DNA from 3 places in the Neobacillus sp. NPDC093127 genome. Region 2 is predicted to be linked to each of the others. Evidence: riboswitches for the same ligand, from Rfam matches in the RefSeq annotation. Region 2 holds a riboswitch; each other region holds the start of a gene.
What was found. A riboswitch is a leader RNA that binds a small molecule or an ion and turns the genes downstream of it on or off. The one in region 2 is predicted to bind thiamine pyrophosphate.

Region 1 (3,280 bases), on a different contig from region 2:
ATCTCAATGACTTCTTTTCTTTTTAAATAGATGAAGTTTGCTATTGATTTACTCTCATAAAGTTTCTGAAGTTGTAATTCTAAATGTGCGGTAATTGCCTCAAGCTTTTCGGCGTCTGCAATACTATTAACATAGTCTTTAACATAGTCATTTCCTTCAAAATACTGAATCGCCAGAAAACGCGCAGAATGATTAGTTTTTCCGCTTATTTCAGCAGTCAACAAAGTGATTGCTTCCTCAACCTCTTTTCCATAATAAACGAGGTTCTTTTTCGTTGGCTGAATCGATTTTGTGGCGATGACATCGACGAGCTTATCACAGCCCTTTCCACTTCTTGCCACGACTGGGACGACCGGTACACCAAGAACTTCCGATAACTTAGAAGCGTCAATATGAATTCCACGCTTATTAGCCACATCGATCATATTTAGACCAATAAGAGCTGGCTTTTCAAATTCAAGTAATTGCAGGGTTAAATGTAAATTTCGTTCTAATTGTGAAGCATCCAATATATTTAACAGGCGGTCAACAGATTCATTCAAGAAAAAGGAAGTAACCACCCCTTCATCTTTTGATAACGGATTAAGAGTGTATACACCTGGTAAATCGATTAAATGGCCAATATTATTTTTGAAAACGCCAACTTTCTTTTCAACGGTTACACCGCTCCAGTTACCGACATACTCATAGGAACCTGTTAGATTATTAAACAAGGAAGTTTTCCCAGTATTGGGGTTTCCGATAAGCGCGATTTCCATTATATTCTCTCCACTTCAATCTGTACTGCTTCCCGGCGGCGGATGCCGACACATTGTCCGCAGGATTCAATCATAATCGGGCCGCCAAATGGCATGACACATTTCACGCACACTTCTGAGCCTTCTGTTATCCCTAAATCTAGTAAACGTCTTTGTACCAGGTGACCAACATGAGAAATGTCAATAATCTTTCCCTTATCTCCTGCTTTTAACGATCCAAACATGTATATCACCCTTATCTATGTTAATTGAGAATGATTATCTTTCTAAATGTATTTTAACACTTTTTTAGGGTAATAAGCATAGTAAATTTGACAATTGTTCGAAAAGTTTTCAAAAAAAAAAGGAAGCGAGAATATTTCTCTTCCTTTTTTTTTATTTATATTTAATTTTTTCCAAGGATTACTCTCTTTGGTACTGCACCGATGACGAGAATCACGATAATGGCACTAATCACAAAGCTTGGGAGCATATATGTTCCATTATAACCTAGAGAGTAAATCATAACCGGTTGTCCTTTTGGAGCATATTCCCCGAAAAAGACAGCACCGGCAATAACATGACAAAGATAACGCAATAAACTTCCTACAAATGCCCCTATTACTACATAGGTCATCCACTTCCCCTTATTTCCTTCATCATAGGATTTCTTAATTTTTCCGGCCACTAAACCGGCTAACCCCACAACTGTAAAGGCAATAAAATAGTCGAGAATCCCCTGAACAATGAAATAAATTTTCCCGAATCCAAGGACTACTTGGAGAAGCCCAAGTAAGAATCCCGTTAATAATCCGCCACGTATTCCCCAGCGATAGGCCATGAGAAAAATCGGCACCATAGCAATCGAAATAGACCCGCCCTGCGGCCAAATTTTTAATGAAAGCAGCTCGGCGGCAAAATCCAATAAAAAGGCAAGTGCTGAAAAAACAGCCACCTCGGCGATAAATAGTGTGTTACTTCTCTTTTTGTTCACTCCTGTTTCCCCCTATTAAACGTTTTGGATTCGTTTGATATCTTCCTTAAACAAGATGGTGCCCCTAAATTTAAACGAAAAAAAAAGCAATGAGACATAAGGAATTGTCTGCATTGCTTTACGATCCGGCAAACCACATCCCTACGCTAGTGTTAACTAACAGGTTCATAGGGTCAGAACTCTCAACGTTCACTCTCAGCCGCCTAAAGCAGCCCCCCCTGTGGAAATATTCAATTGATTCCCTATCGAATATACTATTGATTTAGCGCCTTTACAAGGAAAATATTCCACCCATGTTGAAAACCTATGATTTTATTTATCAAATCAGATTTATCTAACTAATATTGGGAAATTTTTTTTATTTCAATTAATAAAGGATTTTACTAATAATAAGCGAATTATCTTTGTAATCATGTTTGGACAGAGGGGGTTAATATGTTTATAGATGAACAAACCGATTTAATTGCCTTTTTTGCTAAAAATAAAGAGAATTTATTAATAGAATGGGGTAATTCAACTGTTATTTCTAAAGGGGACCCTTATTTAGGTGAAATTCAGGAAAATGCTAAAGCCCTTCTTAACGTAGTATTAACAATGCATCAGATGAATGAACAGGAAATCTTAACGATGCTTGAAAATCTTGCAAAAAAAATTTCACATGAAAGAGTAATGGCTAATATTAACATTGGTGATTTTGTTTATAATGTCAATTTAGGCAGAACGGTTTTATACAGCTATTTAAGTAAAACGGGTATTCCTTGGCCGGAACTGCAGGAATCAATGAATAAAATTAATTTCTGCTTCGATAAATTTCTTTATTTTGCCGTTTCTTTTTATACAGAGGCCAAAAACAAAATCATTGAAGAAAAAACTATGTTCATTGATTCAACCCATCAGGATCGGTTAACACTCCTTGGACAAATGACATCAAGTTTCATTCATGAATTTAGGAACCCGCTTACATCTGTTCAGGGATTTATTCAATTACTAAAAGCAGATTATCCAAATATGAAGTATTTAGAAATTATTTCGAGCGAGCTGGATCAGCTAAATTTTCGTATCTCCCAGTTCCTGCTTTTATCGAAAAAAGAATTAATCGGCAAAGAAAAATCTGATTTCAATATGAATAAGCTTATTGATGAAGTACTAAACTTTCTCTATCCAAGTATTCTTGATGGTAAAGTTAAAATAAATAAGGATTTATGTGAAGATATTACACTAAATGGTTATGCTGACGAAATTAGACAGGTCTTTATAAATATCATTTTTAATGCCATTGATGTCTTTAATCATCATGAGCATGAGCACCCAACAATAAATATTGTTAGCTTTTTAAAAGATAATCAGCACATCACAATCGATATTTCTAATAATGGACCGATGATTCCGGCAGAATTGCAGGAAACCATTTTTGAGCCATTTTTTACGACCAAAAAACTTGGCACAGGGCTTGGCTTGTTTGTATGTAAAGAAATTATTGAAAAACATAAAGGAGAGATGTCTTGTGATTCCAAACCAGAGAAAACCACTTTTTCACTTACTCTCCCTC
Region 2 (3,280 bases):
AGTAATGACGGATGAGAAAGTGCATCCTGTTCCATGTGTATTCTTTGTTTGGATACGCTTACTTGTAAAAGTGTAGAACTCGGCACCATCAAATAATAAATCTGTTGATTCAGATTTATTTTCATCATGACCGCCTTTAATAACGATATTTTTCACACCTATTTCATAAAGTCGTTTGGCTGCCTCCTTCTTATCACCATATGTCCGAATCACCATGCCAGTCAGCACTTCCGCCTCAGGAATATTCGGAGTCACCACTTTAGCCAGCGGCAATAAATTCTTTTTCATAGAAAAAATGGCTTCCTGCTGGAGCAAGGAGGCACCGCCTTTTGCAATCATCACAGGGTCAACAACCACGTTCTCCCATTGATATTTTACGAGTTGTTCCGAAACGGCCTCGATGATTTCTGCGCTAAAAAGCATTCCTGTTTTCACCGCGTCTGCACCGATATCCTCCCCGATGGCCTCAATCTGTTTGGCAACTGCCTCAACCGTCATCGGATATACCGCATGAACTCCCAATGTATTTTGGGCCGTGATAGCAGTTAAAGCCGACATGCCGTAAACCTCTAATTCTTGAAATGTTTTCAAATCAGCCTGAATCCCAGCCCCGCCGCCCGAATCGGAACCCGCAATTGTTAATGCCTTTTTCATATTACATTCCTCCGCTCATTTTATTAAATAAAGCATATAAATTAACTTCATCTCCCGAAACCAATGACAATTGATTTAAAAATTCGATTTGGAAACTGCCCGGCCCCAGCTCCGCTGTTTTCTCGGCTGCCTGTTCCGCCGCAATGCCATAGTAAGCTAGAGCAGCTACAGATGCCGTGAGCAGATCCTTTTCCACTCCCGCAAAAGCTCCAATTACAGAAGTTAATAGGCAGCCGGTACCTGTTACTTTTGTCAAAATCGGGTGTCCATTGGCAACTGTATATGTCGTTTCCCCGTCTGACACGACATCCTCCTTTCCGGTTACGACGACGACACAATTTAATTTTTGGGCAGCGGTGGTGGCGAGATCAAGGAGGTTCCCTTTTGCATCTCCTGCATCAACGCCCTTAATTTCCCAATCCTCGCCAACAACATTGGCGATTTCGGCCCCATTCCCTCTAATCACTGAAACATTGACTTCGTTCATGATTTTTTGTGCGGTTTCGGTTCGATACCTGGTAGCACCCGCGCCAACCGGGTCAAAAATGACTGGAATATCGTGCTTATTAGCGGCATTTCCAGCCAGGATCATTGCCTCCACCGACTGTGGGTTTAACGTTCCAATATTCAAAACTAGTGAACTAGCAATCTGTGCCATATCTGCTGCCTCTTCGATGGCGTTGGCCATGACTGGTGATGCACCGAGGGCAAGAAGCCCATTTGCCGTAAAATTCGTGACGACAACATTTGTTATGTTATGGACAAGCGGGTTTACCTTTCTTACTTTTTGTAAAGTCTCAGATAATTTGATTTTTTCCATTTTAATCTCTCCCTTTTTTAAAAATAAAAAAACCAGATCCCCCAAAAAGGACCTGGTTAGTAAGCATGAGAATAAAATCACTTCACTCGACTACTTTCCTACGCTGGTATTACCCAGATCAGGTCCGAAGGGTTAAAAACTAAACGTTTTCTCTCAGCCTGAATACAGGGCACCCCTAGTAGATACATCACATATTAAATTATGTTCATATTAGCGCTAAATAAATTGGATGTAAAGGAAATTATTCCAATGATTAAGCTCTTTTGGGAAAAAGCTTAAAAACATTGCAGGATAAAACTAACATTTTCGAACCGTTTATTTTTAAAATCGTCTTTGTTCATGCAGTCGCCTTGATTAGAAACCTATTTCATCATATTAAGTTTCATCCTTTAGCTATATATCCATTTCCTTTTTTAGCTTTTCGCGAAATCCATAAGCTCTTTTAGTTCATTTGTAAACCCCTTAACCGCACGATGATCAACCACTGTAACTGGGACACCCATAAAACCAAGTTTCTCCACTTCCTTTTGATATTGAGAATTGGCAAACACGTTTCTGGTTTCAAATGGAATCCCTTCCTGTGTTAGTACTTTTTTGACCATATCGCATTCTATGCAGTCATTTGTCGTATAAACGATAACCTGTTTTTTCATTTTTCATTTTCCACTCTTTCTAAGTTTTTCGTATGTTATGCAGGAAATTGGGAATGCCACTCCTTAACTCGATAATTGTCAGTTCTTGCGCTTTCCCAAGCAATATTTACATTATAAACGATGACCAATAAAATACTATATTAGCAGTACAAAAGAAACAAATCACATCAAATTCTCGAGGATCACTCGAATAAATTACAAAAAAAACCAAAATGTCCACCTGGGGTGGACATTTTGCCGAAAGTGTCTTTTTGTGGTGCCTGACACCCCTTCTTTTAACCGTTTTGGCAGTTTTCATGTATGGGCTGGTATATTTTTTTGATAAATTTATTCATTAAATCCGGCAGTATTCTTTTACGTCTTGTCACTAGGGCAGTGACCATCGCCTTTTTTTCATCCTTTGACACATTCCAGTCATCAGGGATTACTTCAACGATTTCCTCTATTAATAAAATGGGAATGGTTTGAATTAACTCCAATTGCTCGATAAATTGTGTCTCATCCTCAATAAAGGAAGCCATTATTTGATGGGTTGTACTTTTTAGCAATTCAGTCGGGAGAGTTTCTAGATCAAATTGATTCCAGCTATAGGATCCGAAAATTTCGGCCTGGTCAATAATCGCTAACCGATAAGAATTCGCGGTTTCTTCTCGCAAAAGAATGTTCTTCCTCGTGCGGTCCCGATTACAAAGCCAGTAATCTAATAGAATGATTCCTGCTAACGTCTGGTGATTGATAATCTGGCTAACATTGGAAACCTGATGTCCATCCAAACAATTGGGAATATACAACGAAGCAAATTGATGTTGTGCAAGGCTCATCTCACTAAGCTCTGGCACTTGTGCAGAGAATTCTGGTGGAATTTCGATTATTTTCGCAAAGGGAATCGGGAGTCCAAGGTATCTTCCTAAGCCATATCCGACCCATTCATTTGGTAATGATTTTTCAAAACCAGGCTGAAAATATTTCACGACATAGTCTTTACCATCACTAAAAGTGATTAAATGAGCATTCGATTTTCCTTCTAGTTTCCTAAGATAAGTAAGGGGTTCGATCATTAAGGCTTCACCTCGTCATGACCAAGAGTATCCGCCTTGACTAATTTTTGCAATAAGCGAATATATTGTTCCGCTACCACTTGAATCGCGAACAT
Region 3 (3,280 bases), on a different contig from region 2:
GAGACCTTATACTCGGTAAGAAACAAGTTACCTTCTTTGCAGAATGTCTTACTGATGAATGCCTGAGAGTGGAAGATGTCGAGTATAAAAAGGCTACTATCGAGGATGTCGACAAAATCATTGCACTCCGCAGTTCGATTGAAGAATTTCAAATAAGAAGTGATGCACGCGATCTCCTTGTTCAAGCGATGGAATCCAACACAGCAAGAACCTATTATACTGTTGACAATGATGTCATTACTTCCTGTGTGTCAACAACAGCGGAAAATTCGATGTCGGCGATGATTGTAGGCGTCTGTACTCGAAAGGAATATCGCCGTAAGGGCCTGGCAACTGGAATCATGCAAAAGTTATTTAAGGATGTCCTTGACGAAGGTAAAACACTTTGTCTTTTTTATGATAATCCTGCAGCAGGCCGTATTTATAAGCGATTTGGCTTTAAGGATATCGGAATGTGGACAATGCATCGCTAATGAGCAATGGGACGAGATGCTTATCGAACAAACAACCCAGGGCTGTTTAAAGTTCAGTAGGTAGGTCACACCTTAAGATTTAATGGGCATATTTTAATATCTGCAATCATATATTTATAAAACATTTTCACTAGAAAGGGGAATCATTACCTGTGGATTATTGCATTTCTTGTGGAAAGGAATTATCAATTATGGAGCGGAATCGAACTGAATGCTGGGAGTGTAGAGATACGACAGCAGAAGCATATGCTGAAGAGGATTAATTAGTTCATTGTATTGTTATAATTCACGAGAAAAGATAACGCTTAATTCATTTCATATTGAACCCCCTCGTAAATAGGGCTGTCAAAAAATTAGTAGATAGGCTCATCTTCATCACAATCGGCAGGGGAACCGGGAGACTCCTGAGGGGACTCCTGCAGGCTGTACTTCCTTAGGAACTACAGCCTGCGTGCTTTTTTTCTGCTAACTTAGATACTTTTGAACGTTTTTTCATGTTTAAGCAGCCATTCCTTTCGCCACAATCCACCAGCATATCCGGTTAATTTCATTTGAACCAATAATCCGATGACATGGAATCACGATACTTAACTTGTTTTTTCCATTTGCACTGCCAACTGCCCTAATGGCCTTTTCATTTCCAATCGAAACAGCAATATCTTTGTAGGATCCCGTTTCAGCATAGGCTATTTCCGTTAACGCGTTCCACACTGTTTTTTGAAAGTTTGTTCCTTCAAAGTTGTAGGGGAATGTAAATTCCTGACGCACCCCTTTAAAATATTCATCCAATTGTTCAAAACACTCCACTAATACTTTAGGAGTCTCGACCTGCTTACTATTTTCTGCTAGCTCCCTCTCAGAGAACATAATTGAACAAACTCCCTCGGCTGTCCCCACTATCTCAATTACTCCAATTGGTGATTCATAATCTAATTTATGTAGTTGCTCCATATAAAAACCTCCATATCATTTAACCAAGTCTCGATGAGCCTTAAATTATATTTTTCATTTCTTTAGCTAAATCGTTTCATTCCTATTTCTCTTAGCTTATTACAATTTGTTATTACAGGTAAAGATAATATATTAAGTGGGGCACTTATATTCAACGTAATTGTTAATAACGACTTCATTTCCAGCTTTTTAATATAATAATTTCTTCGTTTCACTCCTTTCTAACAAATTTCCATTTTTTGCACTGTTCAAAATAAAGGTTTCTGTTATAATGTGTTTGGAATAAAATTTAATAGCTAGAATTGTAGGGGGACCGGTGTTGCCGGTTGAGATAGCATCCTTAAGATGCTGACTCTTAGAACCTGATCTGGTTGAGACCAGCGGAGGGAACATATTCTTAAACAAATAAAATTGTTTGCTTATATGCGCCCTGGGTTCTCCCCTAGGGCGCTTTTATTATGTACATAGGAGGAATAGGAATGAAGAAGTGGTTAATCGCAATATGTTCATTATTCATGATTGCGGGCTGTAGCAATTCGAATTCAGCATCAGAATCGAAAGAGAAAGACAAACAATCTCTGAAAAAGGTATCTGTCGTACTAGATTGGACACCAAACACAAATCATACCGGTTTATATGTGGCAAAAGAAAAAGGCTATTTTAAAGATGAAGGATTAGATGTAGACATCATTATGCCAGGTGATGCTGGAGCAGATCAGCTTGTCGCTTCAGGTAAATCAGAGTTTGGCGTAAGCTATCAGGAATCGATCACACAAGCACGCATACAAGGGGTTCCACTTGTTTCCATCGCAGCCGTTATTCAACATAATACATCTGGTTTTGCCTCACCAACTTCAAAAAACATTGTTTCACCAAAGGACTTTGCAGGTAAAACATATGGTGGCTGGGGCTCACCTGTTGAAAAATCAGTTATTTCTTCCTTAATGAAAAAAGAAAATGCCAATGTAAATAAAGTTTCGATTGTCAATATGGGAGATACTGATTTCTTTACAGCAGTGAAACGAGACATCGATTTCGCTTGGATTTATTATGCCTGGACTGGTGTTGAGGCAGAGTTACGTGGAGAAAAGCTCAATATGGTATACCTAACAGACTACTCTGATAAGCTCGATTATTACACACCAGTGCTCGCAACGAATGAAAACATGATAAAAGAAAACCCAGATACAGTAAAAGCTTTTGTAAAAGCTGCTTCCAAAGGGTATGAATTTGCAATTAAACATCCAGCCGATGCTGCCGATATTTTAATTAAGGCAGTGCCCGACCTGGATCCAAAGCTTGTTAAAAAAAGTCAAGAATGGCTTGCCACTAAATATCAAGATGATGCACCAAGATGGGGCGAGCAAAAACAAAAAGTATGGGAAAATTATGCTACATGGATGTTTGACAATGGACTTCTTGAGAAAAAGCTTGTTGCTAATAAAGCATTTACAAATAAATTTTTACCACAATAAGGGGGAAATGAAATGACAAATTCACTGATCAGTATTCAAATCATTCCAAAAACAAAAAATGGCGAAAGTGTTATTCCTTATGTAGATGAAGCAATCCGAGTGATTCAAGAGTCAGGTGTAAAATTCGAGGTCCATCCTCTTGAAACCACAATGGAGGGCGATTTACAGCAATTAATGCAGGTGATCACGAAAATGAATGATCGCATGATTGAGATGGGCAGCAGTAACGTTATCTCCCAAATAAAAGTATTGTACCAGCCATCAGGCATCTCCATGGATCAGCTTACGGAGAAATATAGATAATGATGAAAATCATAGCGAAAGGGTGGAGACCGTTATTGGTTCTCCTCCTTTTATTCATTGGTTGGGAAACAGTTGCGA

Region 1: linked by a shared signal. The riboswitch ahead of thiT (energy-coupled thiamine transporter ThiT) and the one ahead of thiM (hydroxyethylthiazole kinase) in region 2 are both predicted to bind thiamine pyrophosphate.
Region 3: linked by a shared signal. The riboswitch ahead of ACIQCO_RS24330 (ABC transporter substrate-binding protein) and the one ahead of thiM (hydroxyethylthiazole kinase) in region 2 are both predicted to bind thiamine pyrophosphate.

The regions. Positions count from the first base shown of each region.
Region 1 is NZ_JBIVOP010000006.1:198,791-202,070, forward strand. It holds gene feoB (ferrous iron transport protein B) at 1-758, opposite strand, end outside; gene ACIQCO_RS10960 (FeoA family protein) at 758-982, opposite strand; gene thiT (energy-coupled thiamine transporter ThiT) at 1,144-1,731, opposite strand; TPP riboswitch at 1,853-1,960, opposite strand; gene ACIQCO_RS10970 (histidine kinase N-terminal domain-containing protein) at 2,167-3,280, shown strand, end outside.
Region 2 is NZ_JBIVOP010000013.1:87,727-91,006, forward strand. It holds gene thiD (bifunctional hydroxymethylpyrimidine kinase/phosphomethylpyrimidine kinase) at 1-654, opposite strand, end outside; gene thiM (hydroxyethylthiazole kinase) at 656-1,474, opposite strand; TPP riboswitch at 1,553-1,661, opposite strand; gene ACIQCO_RS17740 (glutaredoxin family protein) at 1,888-2,127, opposite strand; gene ACIQCO_RS17745 (HipA family kinase) at 2,403-3,185, opposite strand; gene ACIQCO_RS17750 (glycosyltransferase family 4 protein) at 3,185-3,280, opposite strand, start outside.
Region 3 is NZ_JBIVOP010000025.1:60,664-63,943, forward strand. It holds gene ACIQCO_RS24320 (GNAT family N-acetyltransferase) at 1-473, shown strand, start outside; partial or broken gene ACIQCO_RS24325 (methylated-DNA--[protein]-cysteine S-methyltransferase) at 944-1,424, opposite strand; TPP riboswitch at 1,721-1,830, shown strand; gene ACIQCO_RS24330 (ABC transporter substrate-binding protein) at 1,904-2,899, shown strand; gene ACIQCO_RS24335 (thiamine-binding protein) at 2,912-3,202, shown strand; gene ACIQCO_RS24340 (ABC transporter permease) at 3,202-3,280, shown strand, end outside.